DNA from 3 places in the Geodermatophilus sp. SYSU D00697 genome. Region 1 is predicted to be linked to each of the others. Evidence: riboswitches for the same ligand, from Rfam matches in the RefSeq annotation. Region 1 holds a riboswitch; each other region holds the start of a gene.
What was found. Region 1 has a riboswitch for cyclic di-AMP ahead of ACI79C_RS15895 (aggregation-promoting factor C-terminal-like domain-containing protein). Riboswitches for the same ligand answer to the same signal wherever they lie in the genome.
Positions count from the first base shown of each region.

Region 2: it holds a riboswitch for cyclic di-AMP, as region 1 does, so the genes downstream of both, ACI79C_RS02890 (C40 family peptidase) here and ACI79C_RS15895 (aggregation-promoting factor C-terminal-like domain-containing protein) in region 1, are expected to answer to the same signal.
Region 3: it holds a riboswitch for cyclic di-AMP, as region 1 does, so the genes downstream of both, ACI79C_RS11415 (C40 family peptidase) here and ACI79C_RS15895 (aggregation-promoting factor C-terminal-like domain-containing protein) in region 1, are expected to answer to the same signal.

Region 1 is NZ_JBJGYV010000017.1:80,539-86,635, reverse strand. Features, by position in the region: gene ACI79C_RS15915 (flavin-containing monooxygenase) at 1-1,380, opposite strand, end outside; gene ACI79C_RS15910 (TetR/AcrR family transcriptional regulator) at 1,467-2,111, opposite strand; gene ACI79C_RS15905 (class I SAM-dependent methyltransferase) at 2,172-2,807, opposite strand; gene ACI79C_RS15900 (hypothetical protein) at 2,891-3,091, opposite strand; gene ACI79C_RS15895 (aggregation-promoting factor C-terminal-like domain-containing protein) at 3,296-4,177, opposite strand; cyclic di-AMP (ydaO/yuaA leader) riboswitch at 4,413-4,561, opposite strand; gene ACI79C_RS15890 (LLM class flavin-dependent oxidoreductase) at 4,770-5,930, shown strand; gene ACI79C_RS15885 (FMN reductase) at 5,927-6,097, shown strand, end outside.
Region 2 is NZ_JBJGYV010000002.1:191,533-197,629, reverse strand. Features, by position in the region: gene ACI79C_RS02895 (OmpA family protein) at 1-900, shown strand, start outside; gene ACI79C_RS02890 (C40 family peptidase) at 946-1,383, opposite strand; cyclic di-AMP (ydaO/yuaA leader) riboswitch at 1,472-1,617, opposite strand; gene ACI79C_RS02885 (hypothetical protein) at 1,949-2,119, shown strand; gene ACI79C_RS02880 (NAD(P)-dependent oxidoreductase) at 2,166-2,681, shown strand; gene ACI79C_RS02875 (hypothetical protein) at 2,678-2,926, shown strand; gene ACI79C_RS02870 (SMP-30/gluconolactonase/LRE family protein) at 2,935-3,834, opposite strand; gene ACI79C_RS02865 (NmrA/HSCARG family protein) at 3,881-4,729, shown strand; gene ACI79C_RS02860 (hypothetical protein) at 4,847-5,338, shown strand; gene ACI79C_RS02855 (TIGR03557 family F420-dependent LLM class oxidoreductase) at 5,434-6,097, shown strand, end outside.
Region 3 is NZ_JBJGYV010000011.1:25,767-31,863, reverse strand. Features, by position in the region: partial or broken gene ACI79C_RS11430 (YhjD/YihY/BrkB family envelope integrity protein) at 1-490, opposite strand, end outside; gene ACI79C_RS11425 (phytoene desaturase family protein) at 563-2,119, opposite strand; gene ACI79C_RS11420 (hypothetical protein) at 2,148-2,324, opposite strand; cyclic di-AMP (ydaO/yuaA leader) riboswitch at 2,557-2,650, shown strand; gene ACI79C_RS11415 (C40 family peptidase) at 2,686-3,729, shown strand; gene ACI79C_RS11410 (YrdB family protein) at 3,904-4,281, shown strand; gene ACI79C_RS11405 (hypothetical protein) at 4,259-4,825, opposite strand; gene ACI79C_RS11400 (DUF3817 domain-containing protein) at 5,264-5,590, shown strand; gene ACI79C_RS11395 (serine hydrolase domain-containing protein) at 5,622-6,097, shown strand, end outside.

The sequences.
Region 1 (6,097 bases):
CCGCGAGCCCTGCTTGGGCAGGGCGGCGAGGCTGCGCTGGACGTAGCCGGCGGTCAGGCCGATGAACGGCTCGGTGCCGCCGCCGGGCGGGGCGACCGGGGTGCAGGTCGCGTATCCCGAGACGGCCATGTGCCGCAGCAGCCGGCAGACGTAGCGGGCGACGAGGTCGGCCTTCAGCGTCCAGGAGGCGTTGGTGTAGCCGATCGTCATGGCGAAGTTCGGCACCCCGGAGACCATCATCCCCTTGTAGGAGACCCGCTCGGACAGCTCGACCGGCTCCCCGTCGACGGTGAGGGTCATGCCGCCGATCGGCAGCAGGTTCAGCCCGGTGGCCGTGACGACGACGTCGGCCGCGAGCTCCTCGCCGGACTCCAGCGCGATCCCGGTCTCGGTGAACCCGGTGATCCGGTCGGTGACCATCGACGCCCGGCCCTCGCGGAGCGCACGGAACAGGTCGCCGTCGGGCACCAGGCACAGCCGCTGGTCCCACGGGTCGTAGGGCGGGCCGAAGTGCGTGTCGACGTCGAACCCGGCCGGGAGCTGCTTGCCGGCCAGCCGCTGGATGAACCGCCGCATCGCGGCCGGGCGCCGCCGGCTGAACTGGTAGGAGGCCATGGAGACCAGCACGTTCTTCCACCGCACCACCGGGTAGACCGCGCGTGCCGGCAGCCGGCGGCGCAGCGTGTCGGCCAGCGGGTCCCGGCCGGGCAGGGAGAGCACGTAGCTGGGGGTGCGCTGCAGCATCGTCACGTGCGCGGCCGTCTCGGCCATGCTGGGCACGAGGGTGACCGCGGTGGCGCCGCTGCCGATGACGACCACGCGCTTGCCGGCGAAGTCGAGGTCCTCGGGCCAGAGCTGGGGGTGCACGATCGGGCCGCGGAAGCGCTCCTCGCCGGGGAACCGCGGGCGGTAGCCCTCGTCGTAGCGGTAGTACCCGGAGCAGACCGACAGCCACGAGCAGGTCAGCCGCACCGTCTCGCCGGTGTCGGCGCGCTGCGCGGTGACCGTCCAGCGCGCCTCGTCGGTCGACCACTCCGCGGCGACCACCCGGTGACCGAACCGGATGTGGCGGTCGACCCCGTGCTCGCGCGCGGTCTCCTGGACGTAGCGGCGGATGGACTCGCCGTCGGCGATCGCCCGCGCCTCGGTCCACGGCTTGAACGAGTAGCCCAGCGTGAACATGTCCGAGTCCGAGCGGACGCCGGGATAGCGGAACAGGTCCCAGGTCCCCCCGATGGCCTCCCGCGCCTCGAGGACGGCGTAGCTGCGGTCCGGGAGCTCGCGCTGCAGGTGGCAGGCCGCCCCGATCCCCGACAGGCCGGCGCCGACGATCAGGACGTCGACGTGCTCGGTGGCGGTCTGCTCGGCGAGCTCGGTCATGGGCGCTCCCTGGCGTTCGGCGGTGACCGCCGCCACGGTACTCGACACGGTGTCGACTGCGCCGACTCCACGTCGAACGAGCGGGGTCAGCCGTCGGTGCCGTAGATGGCCCGCAGCCAGACGGTCAGCAGGACGTCGATGAGGTCGTCCTCGGCGACGGCGGGACGGTGCCCACCCAGCGTCACCTGGACCACCCGCTCGTTCATCCAGTTCAGCGCCACGGCCAGGTCGCGTGCCGGCGGGCCCGCGGGGGCGGCGCCGCGCGCCCGCTCGGCCTCGATGGCGGCGGCGGTCTCGGCGACGAAGCCCTCCATCACCTGCGACCACAGCTCCCGCACCTCGGCACTGCCGGCGAGCAGCTCGGTCGCCGCCGCGGTCAGTGCCCGGTGCGCGCGGAAGGTGTCCCGGACGGCGACCAGCGCCGCGCGCCAGCCGGCCCGCGCGTCGTCGGCGGCGCCGGCCAGCGCAGCGGCCCGCAGCTCGCGCGCCTCGGCCACCACGCGGTCGAGCAGCGCGAGGACGACGGCCTCCTTGGAGGCGAAGTAGAAGTAGAAGGTCGGCCGCGAGATGCCGGCGCCGCGCGCGAGGTCGTCGACGGAGATCTCGGCCAGCGGCCGCTCCCCCAGGAGCCGCTCGGCGGTGGCCAGCAGCGCGCGCTCCCGGTCGTCGCCGGAGGGCCGGCGGGCCCGGCGCCCCCGGCCGGGGGCGGCAGCGGGGAGCGGGGCGGCCACGGCCGCGACCCTACCGACGCCCGGGCGGCCCGGACGCCGGCGGCGGACGACGTCCCCCGCTCAGGGGAGCCGCCAGACCGTCGTCCGCCGCAGGCCCGGCCCCTCGGTCTCCGGGATCTCGTACACGGCCTCCGCGGCCAGCCGCTCGTGCGGCAGGTACGGCCGGCCCGGATCGCCCACGTACACCTCGACCCCGCCGGCACGGGCGCGGTCGAGGAAGGGCAGCACCCGCTCGGTCATCTCGCGGTCGTAGCAGACGTCCCCGGCCAGGACGACCTCGACGCCGCGCAGCTCCCGGCCCAGGACGTCACCGGTCACGCTGATGCCGGAGACCCGGTTGAGACCGGCGTTGACGCCGATCGCCGTCCGGCTGAACACGTCGACGTCGCTGGCCAGGACCGACCGGGCCCCGGCCAGCCGGGCGGCGATGGCGACCAGGCCGCTGCCCGAGCCCAGGTCGAGCACCGCCCGGCCGGCGACCACCGCGGGCCGGTCGAGCACGAACCGGGCCAGCGCCTGCCCGCCCGGCCAGGCCGCGGCCCAGAACGGCGGCGCCTCACCGGCGCCCCCGCCGGCCTCCATGGCCTCCCAGAGCGCGACGACGTCGTCGGCCACGTGCAGCCGGACCTCCGGCACGGACGACGGCCGCCGGACCTGGGTGTGGGCCCGGACGAACCGGGACGGGACGACTCTCACGCCCGGCAGTCCACCACCCGTGCCCCGGGCTCCGGTCACCCGACCGGCCACCGTCGCTCCGGGCACGCCCGCCGGCCGGCGGGTCAGGGAGCGCCCGGGGGACCCGGCGGCGGCGTGCGCGGCGCCCGCCGGGGCAGGTGGTCGCGGCACCACCGCTCGCAGTCGGCCAGCAGGTTGCCGGTCGAGATCGGCCGGTCCAACGAGGCCGCCCCGGTGCGGCGCGTGCGCTCGGGCGGCCGCGCCGCACCGGAGTCGGGACCCTGCTCGACGGCGCGCCGCTCCACGCTGCGCCTCCCCGCTCTCGGCGGTCGGTGGTCCTCCACCGTCCCGCGTGTCGGTCCGGATCGGCCTCGTCCACGACGGGCCCGGCCACCAGGGTGCCCGAGCCCGTCGACGCGGAGGGCCGCACCCCTCCCTGGGAGGCGTGCGGCCCTCAGCGTGCGGCTCTGAGCAGGCAACGCGCGTCTCGGGACGCGCGCGGTGTCGGCTCAGTACCAGCCGGTGGACTGCGAGTGCGACCAGGCCCCGCACGGGGAGCCGTAGCGCTTCTCGATGTAGATCAGGCCGGCGTCGATCTGGCGGTAGCCGTCCGAGGTCTTGGCGATCCCGGTGCCGGCCCAGGTCGAGTCGAGGAACTGCGGGATGCCGTAGGCGGTGCTGGAGGGGTTCTGCGCGTTGGGGTTCCAGCCACTCTCCTTGCCCCACAGCTTCTCCAGGCAGCTGAACTGGTCGCCGCTGCCGACCTTGCTCATCGCGTAGTCCTTGAAGGACCCGCTGCGCGCCGGGGCGGCGGCCGCGGCCGGGGCAGCGGCGGCGGCAGCCTGGGCCGCCTGCGCGGCCTGCTGCTCGGCGGCAGCGCGCTCGGCGGCCTCCCGGGCGGCCTGCTCGGCGGCAGCGGCCTCGGCGGCGGCACGCTCGGCGGCCGCGCGCTCGGCGGCCTGGCGGTCGAGTTCGGCCTGGTCGGCCGCGGCCTGCGCCTGGGCGGCGCTGGCCTGCGCCGCCTCGCGCTCGCTGCGGGAGGCGGTCAGACCCTCGAGGGGCGCGAGGTCGGGCGCCGAGGCCGTGGCGGGGTCGGCGGTGATGCCGAGCTGCTCGGCGACGCTCGTCGAGGCGCTGACCGTCGCGGTCTCGGCCTCGGCGGCCGGCTGACCGGTGGTCAGCACGTTGACCGCGATGGCGCCCGCGGCCGCGGTGGCCAGCAGGATCGCCGGGCGGCGGCCCCGGGCCGGCAGCCGCAGCCGGCGACGGGGAGCGGCGGAGGGGAGCTCCGCGGTGGCGGGCTCGGCGGTGGCGATCTCGGCGGTGGTCGGCTCGCCGGCGAGGGCGTCGGCGTCGGTGGGACGCGGGAACTGCGACGTGCGGGAGTTCATGGGGGTTCGTGTGCTCCGGGGGCGTGGGGGCGCGCACGAGCCGGTCCTCAGCGCAGTGAGGTCAGCCCGCGGTGCGGCGGTCGACGTCGGGTGCCGGTGGCGGTCGGGAGGGACGCGCGGCGCCGGCGGTCGCGGGTCAGCGGGACAGGCGGGCCGGGGAGGAGGCGCGAGGTGCGCGCGGCCGGGAGTCCCTGCGAGCCGCGAGGGCCCGTGGGCGAGGCATGCGGATGCTCTCCGTTCCTTCCGTGGCCGCCTACCGAGTTAGCTGACGGGTTCGGGCGGGAAGGTGCCCTACCTGCCCTCCGAGCGGGGCTCGGCGGGCAGGACTCACCCCAGGACTGCGGTGGGTCCCCGGCTCGCGTCCACGGGAGGCGGACACGACTCGGCGGCGTCCGGCCAGGCTCCCCGGATGGGGACGCACGACCGACCGGACGCACTCACCGTAGGGGCCGTTACCGTGCCGTGACAATCCCAGGGGTCACATCGGTTGCGTGAGGTACCTCGCGCGTGCGTGCCGGCCCCGGCGGAATACCCAGGCCGTGGGACCGTTGCACCCAGCAGTAGTTGCGCTCTCAACCACCTGGAGCACGAGATGCAGTTCGGGATCTTCTCGGTCAGTGACATCACGACCGACCCCACGACGGGGCGCACGCCCAGCGAGGGTGAGCGGATCAAGGCGATCCTCACGATCGCGCAGAAGGCCGAGGAGGTCGGGCTGGACGTGTTCGCGCTCGGCGAGCACCACAACCCGCCGTTCTTCTCGTCCTCCCCCACCACCACGCTGGCGCACATCGCCGCCCGGACCAGCACCCTGCAGCTGTCGACGGCGACCACCCTGATCACCACGAACGACCCGGTGAAGATCGCCGAGGACTACGCGATGCTGCAGCACCTGGCCGACGGCCGGGTCGACCTGATGATGGGCCGCGGCAACACCGGGCCGGTCTACCCGTGGTTCGGGCAGGACATCCGCAACGGCATCCCGCTGGCGGTGGAGAACTACGCGCTGCTGCGCCGGCTGTGGGACTCCGACGTCGTGGACTGGTCCGGCCAGTTCCGCACCCCGCTGCAGGGCTTCACCTCCACCCCGCGCCCGCTGGACGGCGTCCCGCCGTTCGTGTGGCACGGCTCGATCCGCTCCCCGCAGATCGCCGAGCAGGCCGCCTACTACGGCGACGGCTTCTTCTCCAACCACATCTTCTGGCCCAAGGAGCACACGCAGCGGATGGTGGAGTTCTACCGCCGGCGCTTCGAGCACCACGGCCACGGGTCGGCCGACCAGGCGATCGTGGGCCTGGGTGGGCAGGTGTTCATGCGCAGCAACAGCCAGGACGCCGTGGACGAGTTCCGGCCGTACTTCGACAACGCGCCCGTCTACGGGCACGGCCCGTCGCTCGAGGAGTTCACCCGCGAGACGCCGCTGACCGTCGGCAGCCCGCAGCAGGTCATCGAGCGCACCCTCGGCTTCCGGGACTACGTCGGCGACTACCAGCGACAGCTGTTCCTGGTCGACCACGCCGGCCTGCCGCTGAAGACCGTCCTGGAGCAGCTGGACATCCTCGGAGAGGAGGTCGTGCCGGTGCTGCGCCGCGAGTTCGCCGCGGTCAAGCCGGCCCACGTGCCCGACGCGCCGACCCACGCGTCGCTGGTCGCCGCCCGGGGCGGGGCCGTGGCCAGCACCGTGCACGCCACCGGCGACGACGTCACCGGCCGGTCCGTGGAGGCGGTTCCCGACGAGGTGACCGTCCGATGACCACCCGCACCCTCGCCGTGGTCAGCGCCGGGCTGTCGACGCCGTCGTCCACCCGGCTGCTGGCCGACCGGCTCACCGCGGCCACCGTCGCCGCCCTGCGCGAGCGGGGCGACGACGCGGCCGTGGAGGTCGTCGAGCTGCGCGAGCACGCCCGCGACCTGGCCGAC
Region 2 (6,097 bases), on a different contig from region 1:
CCTGCACGCGAGGAGAGTCGGGAGCGGAACAGGGAGACCCTGGCCGCAGAGATCGAAGCGCTCCGTGCGGAGGACGAAGAGGCCGATCTCCTCACAGCTCTGGAGGAGGCAGCGCGCAGCATCTCAGCGGTGGAGACGCCGCCTCGGACGATCGTGGTCGTCGACTCAGGCCTCTCCACCGTTGCGCCGCTGGACTTCACCCAGCCCGGCCTGTTGGAGGCGGACCCGGAGGAGGTCGTCGACAACCTGGTGGCGCTCGATGCCCTGCCGGACCTAGGTGGAGTCAGGGTCATCCTGCAGGGAATCGGCGACACTGCCGAACCTCAACAGCGGCTGAGCATCGCGCAGCGGAACAACCTCATCGCCATCTGGAAGGCGATCATCGCCGCCGCCAATGGGGGCGTTGAGCCCGAGGTCGAGGACACACAGCTGAGCCGGGAGCTCCTCGATGAGGAGCTGCCGAGAGTCACGCTTGTGCCGGTGCCCGAGGGGCCGGTCTGCGTCAAGGGAACCATCGTGCTCACCGGGGCCGACGTCGCGTTCCGGCCGGACTCGGCCGAGTTCGTCGACGAGGCCGAGGCCCGGACGGTCCTGGCACCCATCGCCGGGCAGTTGGTCGGGAACGGCGTGACGGCGACCCTGACCGGGACCACGGCGGACGTCGGTGACATCACCGGACAGAAGGACCTCAGCCGACTACGTGCCGAGGCGGTCCGGGACCTGCTCGTCGACCTCGACGTCCCGGCCGGCAACCTGACCCCTGACGGCGTCGGGAGCGAGTTCCCCGGCTATGTCCAGGACCACGACGCTGAAGGCAACCTGCTCCCTGGCCCGGCGGCGCAGAACCGGAAGGTCATCATCACGCCGTCGATCGGGACCGCGGGCCTGGCCTGCGACTGACGGACGGTGCCCCGGCCGCCCTCAGGACGGCCGGGGCGCCGCGACTCACGCGACCCGACGGGCCCCGACGTAGCTCGGCATCGAGTCGAGGTTCACGACCTTGACCGGCTGGCCGGCGGTGGAGGCGTGCACCATCTGGCCGTTGCCGATGTACATGGCCACGTGCGAGACCGGGCTGTAGAAGAACACCAGGTCACCGGGCTTGAGGTCGGACTTCGCCACCGGAGCGCCGAAGGTCGACTGCGCCCGCGAGGTGCGCGGCAGCTCGACGCCGGCCGCCCGGTAGGCGAACGTCGTCAGCCCCGAGCAGTCGAAGGCGTTGGGACCGGTGGCGCCCCAGCCGTACGGGTCGCCCTGCTGGGCCAGGGCGGTGTCGACGGCCTTCTGGGCGGCGCCGTTGGGGGCGGCGGCCGCAGCGAGGGCGACGGCGCCGGAACCGGCGTCACCGGCGTCAGCCTGGGCGGTGGCCGGAGCGAGGGTCACGGCGGCGCCGGCAACGGCGGCGATCGCGATCCCACGGAAAGAACGGCGTGCGAAAGACGTGCGTGCAGTCGTCATGGACGACGGGGTCTCCTGTTCTCCACGGCCGCCTACCGGGTTAGCTGACGGGTTCGGACGGGGGAGTCGCCCGGCGCGAGATGCGCTTCACCCCAGGGATGCGGTGGGTCCCCGGTCCGGGCGCGGCGGGTACCGCGTCCGGTTCGGCGTAGTCCGGCCGGTGTCACGCGGTTCGGTGACGAGAGGCCCGGCAGGACCGCGGACGACCGTAGGAGAGCGCGACGGCCGTCGCAGGCGGCCGGACGGTCGCGCGGCGGCGGCGTGTCCGGATGGCGACACGCCGCCGTGACCACGGAGGACTACGGAGCGCGCAGGAATGTCATGGGTGCGTTTCCGCAGGTCAGAGGCGTGGGACCAAAGTATGTGGAAGGCGGAGTGTTCTCACACGGCGTGACGTCCGTATCGCGGACAGCAGCTGGAACCCGGGGGTTGGCGCAGGCGTTGGGCGGGCACGACCACAGACGACCGAGAACGAGGAGGGACACACCCCATGGCCGGAATGATCCGGAAGCTGGTGGCGTCGGGGATCGCGGCGAAGGTCATCCAGGAGGCCCGCAAGCCGCAGAACCAGGCCAAGATCAAGGAGTTCATCGCCAAGATGGGCGAGCAGAACAAGAAGCGCGGCGGCGGCAAGGGCTACGGCCGCGGCCCCGTCCACTGACGGCTCCGCTGGGGAGCCCCCGCCCGGCACCGGGCGGGGGCTCCCGGTGAGCACCCACCGGGTCGCGGTGCTCGACGACCACCAGTCCGTGGCGGCCGAGTTCGCCGACTGGTCCCGCGTCCCCGAACCGCTCGACGTCGTCGCCTTCGCCGACCACCTCGACGACGAGGACGCCCTGGTCGAGCGGCTCGCCCCCTTCGACGTCGTCGCCACCGTGCACCTGGTCCTCGGCGAGGGCACCCGCGGCATCGTCGGGCGCGCCGAGCTCGGCCGGATGAAGCCCACCGCGATCCTGGTCAACACCTCGCGCGGGCCGGTCGTCGACGAGGCCGCCCTGGTCGAGGCGCTGTCCGACGGGCGGATCGCCGGCGCCGGCCTCGACGTCTACGACCGGGAGCCGCTGCCCGCGGACTCCCCGCTGCGCAGCGCGCCGCGCACGGTCCTCACCCCGCACCTGGGCTACGTCACCCGCCGCGGCTACGAGGTCTTCTACCGCGAGGTCGTCGAGGACGTCGCCGCCTTCATGGCCGGCTCCCCGGTCCGGGTGCTCGACCCCGCGTGACCGCTGCCCGGCGCGGGTACTCCCGCGGCATGACCGAGGGCAACCTGACCGGCCGGCCGGCCGGTGGCGTCAACGAACCGACCGACGGGGTCCCGGGCACGCGTCCGGAGGAGGACCTGGTCGGGCCGCCGTCGCAGCAGGAGGAGCCGCGCGCCGCCCGGGACGGTGAGATGTCGACCAACCCGGGCGAGAGCGCCAGCGGCGTCCCGGACACCGACCACCCGCTCGGCGGCCGGAACGGCTGACCTCGCGGCTACGGCCGGCCGGCGTGGGGGACGTCGACCTCGGTGGCCACCAGGACCGCCTCGCGCACCGGCGCCCGGTTGTGCTCGTAGAAGTCCGGCGCGCAGCACATCAGCAGCGTGCGGCCGTCGTCCCCGCCGAGCATGCAGGCGTAGACGCCCAGGCCGGACGGCGCGGCGACCTCGTCGAGGACCTCCCCGCCCTCGGCCACGCGGACCACCCGGCCGCCGACCGCGTCGGCCGCCCAGATCCGCCCCTCGGTGTCCAGCGCGCAGCCGTCAGGGGCGACCGTCAGCTGGCCGAGCACCTCGTCGACCGTCGTCCCGGTGACCTCCGGGCCGAGCGACGCCCACACCCGCCGGTTGGTCAGCGACCCGTCGGCGCCCAGGTCGAACGCGGTGTACCGGTTGCCCAGCGTCTCGCCGACGACGAGCGTGCCGCCGTCCGGGGTGATGACCGAGCCGTTCGGGAACTGCAGCCCCTCGGCGGCGACCGACACCGTGCCGTCCGGGTCGATGCGCTTGAGCGACGCGGTCGCGGCGTTCCCGCCGCCCATCAGGTCGAAGCCGAAGTCACCGACGAACACGTGCCCGCCCGCGTCGACCACCAGGTCGTTGAGGTGCCCACCGCAGTGCTCGGCCAGGTCGGCGTGGGGAGTGAGCGACCCGTCGGCGTACCGGAGCACCCGGCGGTCCTTCATCGACACGACCACCAGGGAGCCGTCGGGCAGCCAGCCCAGCCCGGACGGCTGCTGCTCCACCTCGACGACGACGGTCTCCGCACCGTCGGGGGTCACCCGGCTGACCGTGTGCCGGTAGAAGTCCGAGATCCACCACGTGCCCTCGTGCCAACGCGGCCCCTCGAAGAACCCGCCGCCCTCCAGGACCGTCCTGAGCTGCCGTTCCGCCATGCTCGGGCACCCTAGGGGGACCCGCCCCCTCAGCGAGGAGTCACACGTGCCCGGACCCGTGATCGCCGTCGTCGGAGCCACCGGCCAGCAGGGCGGCGCCACCGCCGCCGCACTGCTGGACGCCGGCGCCCGGGTCCGCGCCCTCGTCCGCGACTCGGGCAGGGCCCGGGACCTCGCCGACCGCGGCGCCGAGCTCGTCCCCGCCGACCTCCAGGACCCCGACAGCCTGCGGACGGCGTTCCGCGGCGCGCAGCGGGTGTTCGCGATGACCACCCCCTTCGGCCCGCGGGGTGTGGACGGCGAGGTCGCGGACGGCACCGCCCTGGCCGACGCGGCCGCCGACGCCGGCGTCGAGCACCTGGTGTTCAGCTCCGTCGGCGGCGCCGAGCGGGGCACCGGCATCCCGCACTTCGAGAGCAAGCGCCGCGTCGAGGAGCACATCGTCTCCCTCGGCCTGCCCGCCACGTTGGTGCGGCCGGTCTTCTTCATGGAGAACCTGCGGTGGATGGCGTCGGCCGAGGACGGCGCGGTCGTCGTCCGGATGGCGCTGCCGGCCGGGGTGCCGCTGCAGATGATCGCCGTCGCCGACATCGGCGCGGTCACCGCGGCCGTCCTGCTGGACCCCTCCCGGGTGCCCGGCGGCAGCATCGAGATCGGGGGCGACGAGCGGACCGGCGAGCAGGTCGCCGCCGCCTTCGGCGAGCGCGCCGGGCTGCCGGGCCGCTACGAGGCGCTGCCGCTGGACGCGCTCGGCGACGACGAGGACTCCCGGGCGATGTTCGCCTGGTTCGCGCGGCCGCCGGCCTACCGGGCCGACGTCGCCGCCACCCGCGCCCTGGCGCCCGGCCTGCAGGACCTGCCCACCTGGCTGGCCCGCACCGGCTGGACCCCCTGACGTCCCGGCGCGGACCGATCGCGGAGGGTCACGCCCGCCGCGTGTCGGGACGGGATCCCCGCGACACGGCCGGGGGAGCGGCGGGCCGCGGGTCCGGCTGCCCGAGGCTCCGTCGTCATGACGGGCAGAGTGGGGGTCCCCGGGCTGGCGTTGCCGATGGTCACGGCGGCGACCCGGCTGGACTACCTGAGCCGGCGGGACAACGCGACGGCGTCCTCGCGGCGGCGCGCCCCGGCACCCACGCACTCCTGGACGGCCCACCTGCGCGGCGAGGTGGACCCCCTCGACCAGGAGGAGTCCCTGGAGCTGCTCGACCTGGGCGTCGTCCTCGCCCGCCGGGCCTACGACGCGCAGCACCTGGGCATCCGCGCGGCGCTGCGCACCGGGGCGTCGTGGGCGCGGATCGGGGAGTCGCTCGGCACCACGCCGCTCAACGCGTGGAACCGGCACCAGCGGTGGATCGAGGAGCAGGTCGAGCTCTTCGAGGCCAGCCGCGGCCGGGACGGCCTGGACGACGCCGGCGCGATGGAGGCGTTGCGGCTGGCCGGTGACCGCCCGATCGGCCTGGGCTACGTCCGGCGCGCCGGGGACGCGGACCCCGGGAGCTGACCGCGGCGGCCGGTGCCGCCCCGGCGAGTCGTTTCCCCCCTCCGCACCCCGGGCAGGCCCCGGGGGACCGAGGGGATCCACGGAGGGACGACGACATGCAGGTCGGCTACAAGCTCGCCACCGAGGCGTTCGGGCCGGAGGAGGTCATCCGGCAGACGGTCCGCGCCGAGCAGGCCGGCTTCGACTTCGTGGAGCTGAGCGACCACTTCCACCCGTGGCTGGACGACCAGGGCCACAGCGCGTTCACCTGGTCCCTGCTGGGCGCCATGGCCGCGCGGACCGAGCGGATCGGCCTGGCCACCGGCGTCACCTGCCCGATGATCCGGTACCACCCGGCGGTGATCGCTCAGGCCGCGGCCACCGTGCAGATCCTCTCGGGCAACCGCTTCACCCTCGGGGTCGGCGCCGGCGAGCGACTCAACGAGCACGTCGTCGGGCAGGGCTGGCCGGCGGTGCGGATCCGGCACAAGATGCTCCGCGAGGCCCTGGAGATCATCCGGCTGCTGTGGCAGGGCGGCTACCGGTCCTACGACGGCCAGTACCTGCAGCTCGAGGACGCCCGCGTCTTCGACCTCCCCGACCAGCTCCCGGTCATCGCGGTGGCCAGCGGCGGACCCGAGGCCTCCAGGCTTGCCGCGGAGCACGGCGACGGGCTGTTCGCCACCGAGCCGCGCGGGGACCTGGTCGGCGCGTACCGGGACGCCGGCGGCAAGGGGCCGCACTACGCCGAGGTGCCGATGGCCTGGGCCGCCGACGAGG
Region 3 (6,097 bases), on a different contig from region 1:
TGCCCAGCCGGGCGCCCCGCTCGGTCAGCCCGACCATCGCCGAGGCCGCCAGCAGCAGCGGGTACAGCAGCAGCGGGGTGGCGACCACCAGCGGCAGCGCCAGCAGCCGGCCGCGCCAGCCGGTCAGCGTGTCCCGGCGCGGGGTGAAGCGCAGCAGCGCCCGCCGCAGGCCCTCGCCGTAGAAGGAGAGCGGGAGCAGGGCGAGCACGAACTCCAGCAGGCTCATGCCCACGCCGGCCCGGGCGAGTGCGCGGAGGGCCTCGGGGGCGCCCAGCTGCGCCGGCAGCAGACCGGCCAGCCGTCCGGTGAGGTCGGTGACCGTGTCCGGCGAGGTGAGCAGGGCGGTCAGCGAGAAGGCCACCAGCAGCAGCGGCACCACCGCGATGCCGGCGTAGAACGTCAGCCCGGCGGCGATCAGCGCGAGGTCCCGACCCTGCAGCCGGCGCGCCGCGCCGCGGATCAGGTCCCTGGTCTCCCGCCGCAGGTCCACCGGGTCATGCCACCAGGTCGGGACCGATCCCGCCGGACGGAGCCGTTCCGGGGGTCCTCCCGGGGTCCGCCTTCAGCGCCGGTCCAGCAGCGAGCGGGCCGCGGCGTAGCCGCCCAGGCCGCTGACGGCACCGCCCCGCACCGTTCCGCCGGAGGAGGCCGCCACCACCCGCGGGTGCGCCGTCGCCACGCCCCAGGTGCCCACCTCCGCGGGCGTCGCGGCAACGGGCCAGGACAGGTCGCCGTGGAAGATGTGGCCGCCCGGCATCGCCAGGGACGCCTCGACGTCCAGGGGTGAGGCGGCCTGCAGGCAGGGCTCCCCGGCGGCGTCCCGGGCCAGGCAGTCCAGCAGCGGCTCCTCCAGGTGGGCGTCGAGCTGGGCGACGACCCGGCGGACGGCCTCCCGGCGCGTGCCCACGGGGTCCTCCCGGAAGAGCGCGGCCGGCGTGTGCAGGCCGAACAGGGTGAGCGTCTGGTGGCCGGCCGCCCGCTCCGCCGGCCCGAGGATCGAGGGGTCGGACAGCGAGTGGCAGTAGACCTCGAACGGGATCACGTCGGGCAGCCGGCCGGCGGCGGCCTGGGCGTGCGCGGCGTCGAGCTGCGTGGCGGCCTCGTCGACGTGGAAGGTCCCGGAGAAGGCGACGGCCGGGTCCACGCCCGACCGCAGCCGGGGCAGCCGGGCCAGCACCATGTTCACCTTGAGCTGGGCGCCGTCCGGCGTCGTCCGTGCCGGGACGCCGAACAGCCGGTCGAGCACGGCCGGCGCGGCGCCGCAGACGACCGCGCCCGCGTCCGCGGCCCGCTCGGTGCCCTCGTCGTCGGTCCAGTGCACGGTGACGCCGTCGGGCCGCGGGTCCAGCGCCGTCACCGTGGCCCGGGTCAGCAGCTCCGCGCCGGCGCCGCGCGCGGCGGCCGCCATGGCGCCGGTCACCGCCCCCATCCCGCCGACCGGCACCCGCCACCGGCCGGTGCCGTTGCCGACCAGGTGGTACAGGAAGCAGCGGCCGGCCGGGCCGTCGGCGGCGTGCACGTCGGCGAAGGTGCCGATCAGCCCGTCGGTGAGGGCCACCCCGCGGACGACGTCGTGGTCGAGGTCGTCGGCCACCACGTCGGCCAACGGCCGCTCGAGCAGGTCCTGCCACAGCTGCGGGTCGCGCAGCCGCCCGGCGAGGGCGGCGGGGGAGAGGAGCGGCTCGGTGAGCGTCGGGGCGAGGTCCTCGGCGAGGTCGGCCAGCCGGCCGTAGAAGCGCCGCCAGCCGGCCAGCTCGTCGTCCGAGCCGGTGAGGTCCCGGAAGGACGCGGCGGTGGCCGGCCCCTCGTCCCGCTCGACCAGCAGCCCGGACGCCCCGGGCACCGCGGTGTAGGAGGCCACCTCCCGGTCGGCGAGGGTCACCTCCAGTCCGAGGTCGGCGACGATCCGGTCGGGCAGCAGGCTGACCAGGTACGAGTACGCCGAGAGCCGGACGTCGACCCCGGGGAACACCTGCTGGCTGACCGCGGCGCCGCCGACGTGCTCCAGCCGCTCGAGGACGAGCACCGACCACCCGGCGCGGGCCAGGTAGGCGGCGGCGACCAGCCCGTTGTGCCCGGCCCCCACGACGACGGCGTCGTACCTGCTGCGTGCACTCACCCGGCGGACGGTAGCGGGTGCGGGGTCCTCAGCCGCCCTGCGTGGGGGCGTCCTCGCTCTCCTCGCAGCCCTGTCCCGGGGCCTGCTCGGCCGTGCCGCAGTCCTGCTCGTTGCGGTCGAGGTCGGTGTTGGAGTTGTTGGTGCTGCTGCACCCGGCGAGCGCCCCGACGAGGGCGAGCACGACCAGGGGGCGCTTGAGATCCATGCGCTGCACGTGCTCGCCGGGGACCGTCGGCAAACCCCACGCGCCCCGGTCGCCCCAGGGGTCTCGGCGACCGATCGGGGTCGAGGTGAGAGTCCACGAAATCACATCTGGGTAATTGTCACGACAGCGTCACGGCCCTTACGGTGTGTGTGTCCGCCGGGGCGCTCCGTCACCGCAATGGGTGACACCCCGCGGGCGCCGTCGAGCCGGTTCCTCCCTCCGGGGGAGCCGGGCCGGGGACCCAACGCAGCACTGGGGTGGAGCACGCACGGCTCAGGCCGGGCGCGCCGGGCGCCTTCCCGCTCGAACCCGTCAGCTAACCCGGTAGGCGGCTCGTGGAAGAACGGAGAGCCGCCAGACCATGGCGTCCCACCGCGCCGCTCGCCGCGCTGCGCTCGTCCTCGCCGCCGCCCTCGGCGTCGCCTTCGTCCCGACCTCCGCCGGGGCGGAGGAGCCGGCCACCGCCCAGGAGGCCGCCGCCCTCGTCGCCGCCCGCGGGCACGACCTGGAGGTCGTCACCGAGCAGTTCAACGAGGCGCGTGAGGCGCTCGCCGCCCAGCAGGCCGCCGTCCAGGCCGCGGCGGCGCAGGTCGCCGAGGCGCAGGCCGTGGTGACCACCGCGCGGGAGCAGGTGAAGGGCATCGCCCGCAGCGCCTTCACCGGCGAGAGCATGGGGTCGCTGCAGGCGCTGATGACCAGCGGCTCGGCCGACGAGTTCGTCAACCGGGTGACGCTCCTGGAGGCCGTCGCCGGTCACCAGAACGACCTGCTCGGGCAGGCGGTCGCCGCCGGCGAGGCCGCCGCCGCGGCCCAGGCCGAGGCCGACCGGATCGCCGCCGAGACGCAACAGCAGTACGACGCCGTCGCCGAGCAGCAGGCCGACCTGCAGGCGCAGATCGCCGCGTACCAGGCCGACTACGCGCGGCTGAGCGCCGACGAGCGGCGCGCCGCCCTCGCGGCGGCAGCCACCGCCCACGGCGGTGGGGAGCGGGCCAGCCGCGGTGAGCGGGCGGCGCCGTCCTCCGGGTCGGCTCCCGTCGTCGCCGGCGGCGGCGCGCTCCAGGCGGTCATCGACCGGGCCATGGCCCAGCGCGGCAAGCCCTACGTCTGGGCGGCCTCCGGCCCCGGCTCCTACGACTGCTCCGGGCTGGTCCAGTACGCGTTCCAGGCCGCGGGCATCAGCCTGCCGCACTCCAGCCGGATGCAGTCCTCGATGGGGCAGCAGGTCTCCCGCTCCGAGGCCCGCCCCGGCGACCTGGTCGCCTTCTACAGCCCGGTCAGCCACATCGGCATCTACCTCGGCAACGGCCAGATGGTGCACGCGCCGACCTCCGGCGACGTCGTCAAGGTCGCCAGCGTCGACGCCATGGGCGCCACCCCGAAGTTCAACCGCATCGCCAGCTGAGAGGAGGACCCCGTCCTCCTCACCGCTCGCAGGCTCGCGGCGAGCCTCGGGACGGCGCCAGCCGGAGCCCCCGGACGCCACGCGCGTCCGGGGGCTCGGTCGTGTCTTGACCGTCCGGGCTCATCCGTGAACACTGCTCTCCATACAGATCAGTGATCGCGGAGTGGGTGCGGAATGGCGCAGGCATGGCAGTGGAGCTGGGCGGGCGTCGCGTTCGCCACCGAGCTGGGCGCGCTGGCCGCCCTCGGCTACTGGGGGTGGGTCTCCGGCGGGACGCCGACGGCGCGGTGGCTCCTCGCCCTCGGCGTCCCCCTCGTCGCGGCGGTCCTGTGGTGGCTGTTCGCCGCGCCGCAGGCCGTGGTGCACGTCGCCGTGCTGGTCGTCCTCACGAAGGTGGCCGTCTTCGGGGCGGCGGGCGCCGCGCTGCTGGCGGTGGGGTCGCCGCGCCTGGCCGCCGTCCTGGTCGTCGCCGCCGTCCTGGGCAGCGTGCTGTCCGGGCCGCTGACCGCACCCGCGCCGGAGGTCGCGGTCAGCGCGGCGCCGGCCGGCTGACCTGCTGCAGCAGGCCCCAGACGAAGCGGGCCCGGACGTCCCCGGGCAGGTGGACCTCCCAGCGGGTGACCACCCCGGGGTCCACGCTGCGCGCTCCGGGCAGCCCCACCACGTCGTCCAGGACGTGCTCCCACACCCGCAACCGGCCCGCCGTGGCGCGCGGGACCGGCGAGCCCGGCGCGCGGACCAGGTGCTCCTGGAGCACCGAGCCGCCCGGGCCGGAGAGCACCTCCCAGCACAGGTGTGGCCACAGCGGCAGCGGCCAGCGGCGGACCTGGAGGTCCAGGTCGCCGAACCGGCGGTCCTCCAGTTCCTCCGGGGGGCCGAGGACGGCGGTGCGCAGGGCCAGCCCCCGCGGTGCGCGGGGCGAGTGCTGCAGCGCCTGCCACCGGGTGTGTGCCGCGTGCGCTTCCGCGCGCGTGGCGCCGACGCGGGGGAGCGCCTCTGCCACCAGGTCGGGGCGCAGGTCGGCCATGCGGCGCAACAGCACGAGGCAGAACTCCCGCCGCGCCAGCCCCCGCACGGCCGACGACCCTGCCAGCATCCGTCCGTGCTCATCCCACCGGCCGCCGCCGGCGGGATCATGGACGGGCGGTCACCCTGGCGTTCCCCGGTGGGACCGGCCCCGGGTGCGACCGGGCGGCGCGCGTGCGCCCCGCCGGGCCCGACCCGCGGATCGCCCTGCGCGAGCAGGCGTCGCTGTCCCCCGAGGAGCGTCAGGCGCTCGACGCCCGGCTGGACCACGGGGACGCGGCGCGCGCGACCGGCCCCTGGACGCGGGCGGTGCTGCGCCTGATCGCGGAGCGGCCCGGGGTGCGCGCGCCCGACCTGGCCGCGGCCCTGGGCGGGAGACCCTGCCGTCCACGCGGGACGTGCGGCGGCTCAAGGAACTCGGCCTCACCCGGAGGCTGCCCGTCGGGTACGAGCTCTCCTCCCGGGGCAGTGCCCACCTCGGCTCCGGGATCGGGGAGGATGGGGGGCGATGAACCCCCGTGCCGTCGCCCTCGCCTTCCGTGCCGTCGCCCTCGCCGAGGCCTGCTCCTGGGTGGGCCTGCTGTTCGGCATGTTCGTGAAGTACGTGCTGGCCACCTCCGAGCGCGGCGTGCAGATCTTCGGCCCGATCCACGGCGGGATCTTCGTCGCCTACGTGCTGGTCGCCCTGCTCGCCGGCCGGGTGCTGCGGTGGAACCTGGTCACCACCGGGCTCGCCCTGGCGGCCTCGGTGCCCCCGCTGGCCACCCTGTGGTTCGACCGCTGGGCCACCCGCACCGAGCGGCTGCCGCTGCCGGACCCCGCGCCGGCCTCCTGACCGACCGGGGCCGCTCGCTACGGTCGCGGGCGTGTCCGAGCCCGTCCTGCCCTCCACCGCCCGCACCCTGCTCGCCCGCACCGCCCGGGCGCAGCGCGAGGGCCGGGCCCCCAGCCTGGTCGCCGGCGTCGTGCGGGAGGACGGCCTGGTGTGGTCGGCCGGGCGGGGAGACGTCCCGGAGCCGCACACGGACGTGCAGTACCGGCTGGGCTCGATCAGCAAGACGGTCACCGCGGTCGCCGTGCTGCGGCTGCGCGACGAGGGGCGGCTGGACCTCGACGACCCGCTCGACCGGCACGTGCCCGGCACGCCGATGGGCGACCGCACCGTCGGCCAGTTGCTGGCCCACCTCGGCGGTGCGGCGGCGGAGAGCCCGGGCGGCTGGTGGGAGCGGACGCCGGGCGTTTCGCTCGAGGACCTCGGCCTGGACGACGAGCACGTGGTCCTGGGGGCCGCCCGCCGGTTCCACTACTCCAACCTCGGCTTCGGCCTGCTCGGCGAGCTGGT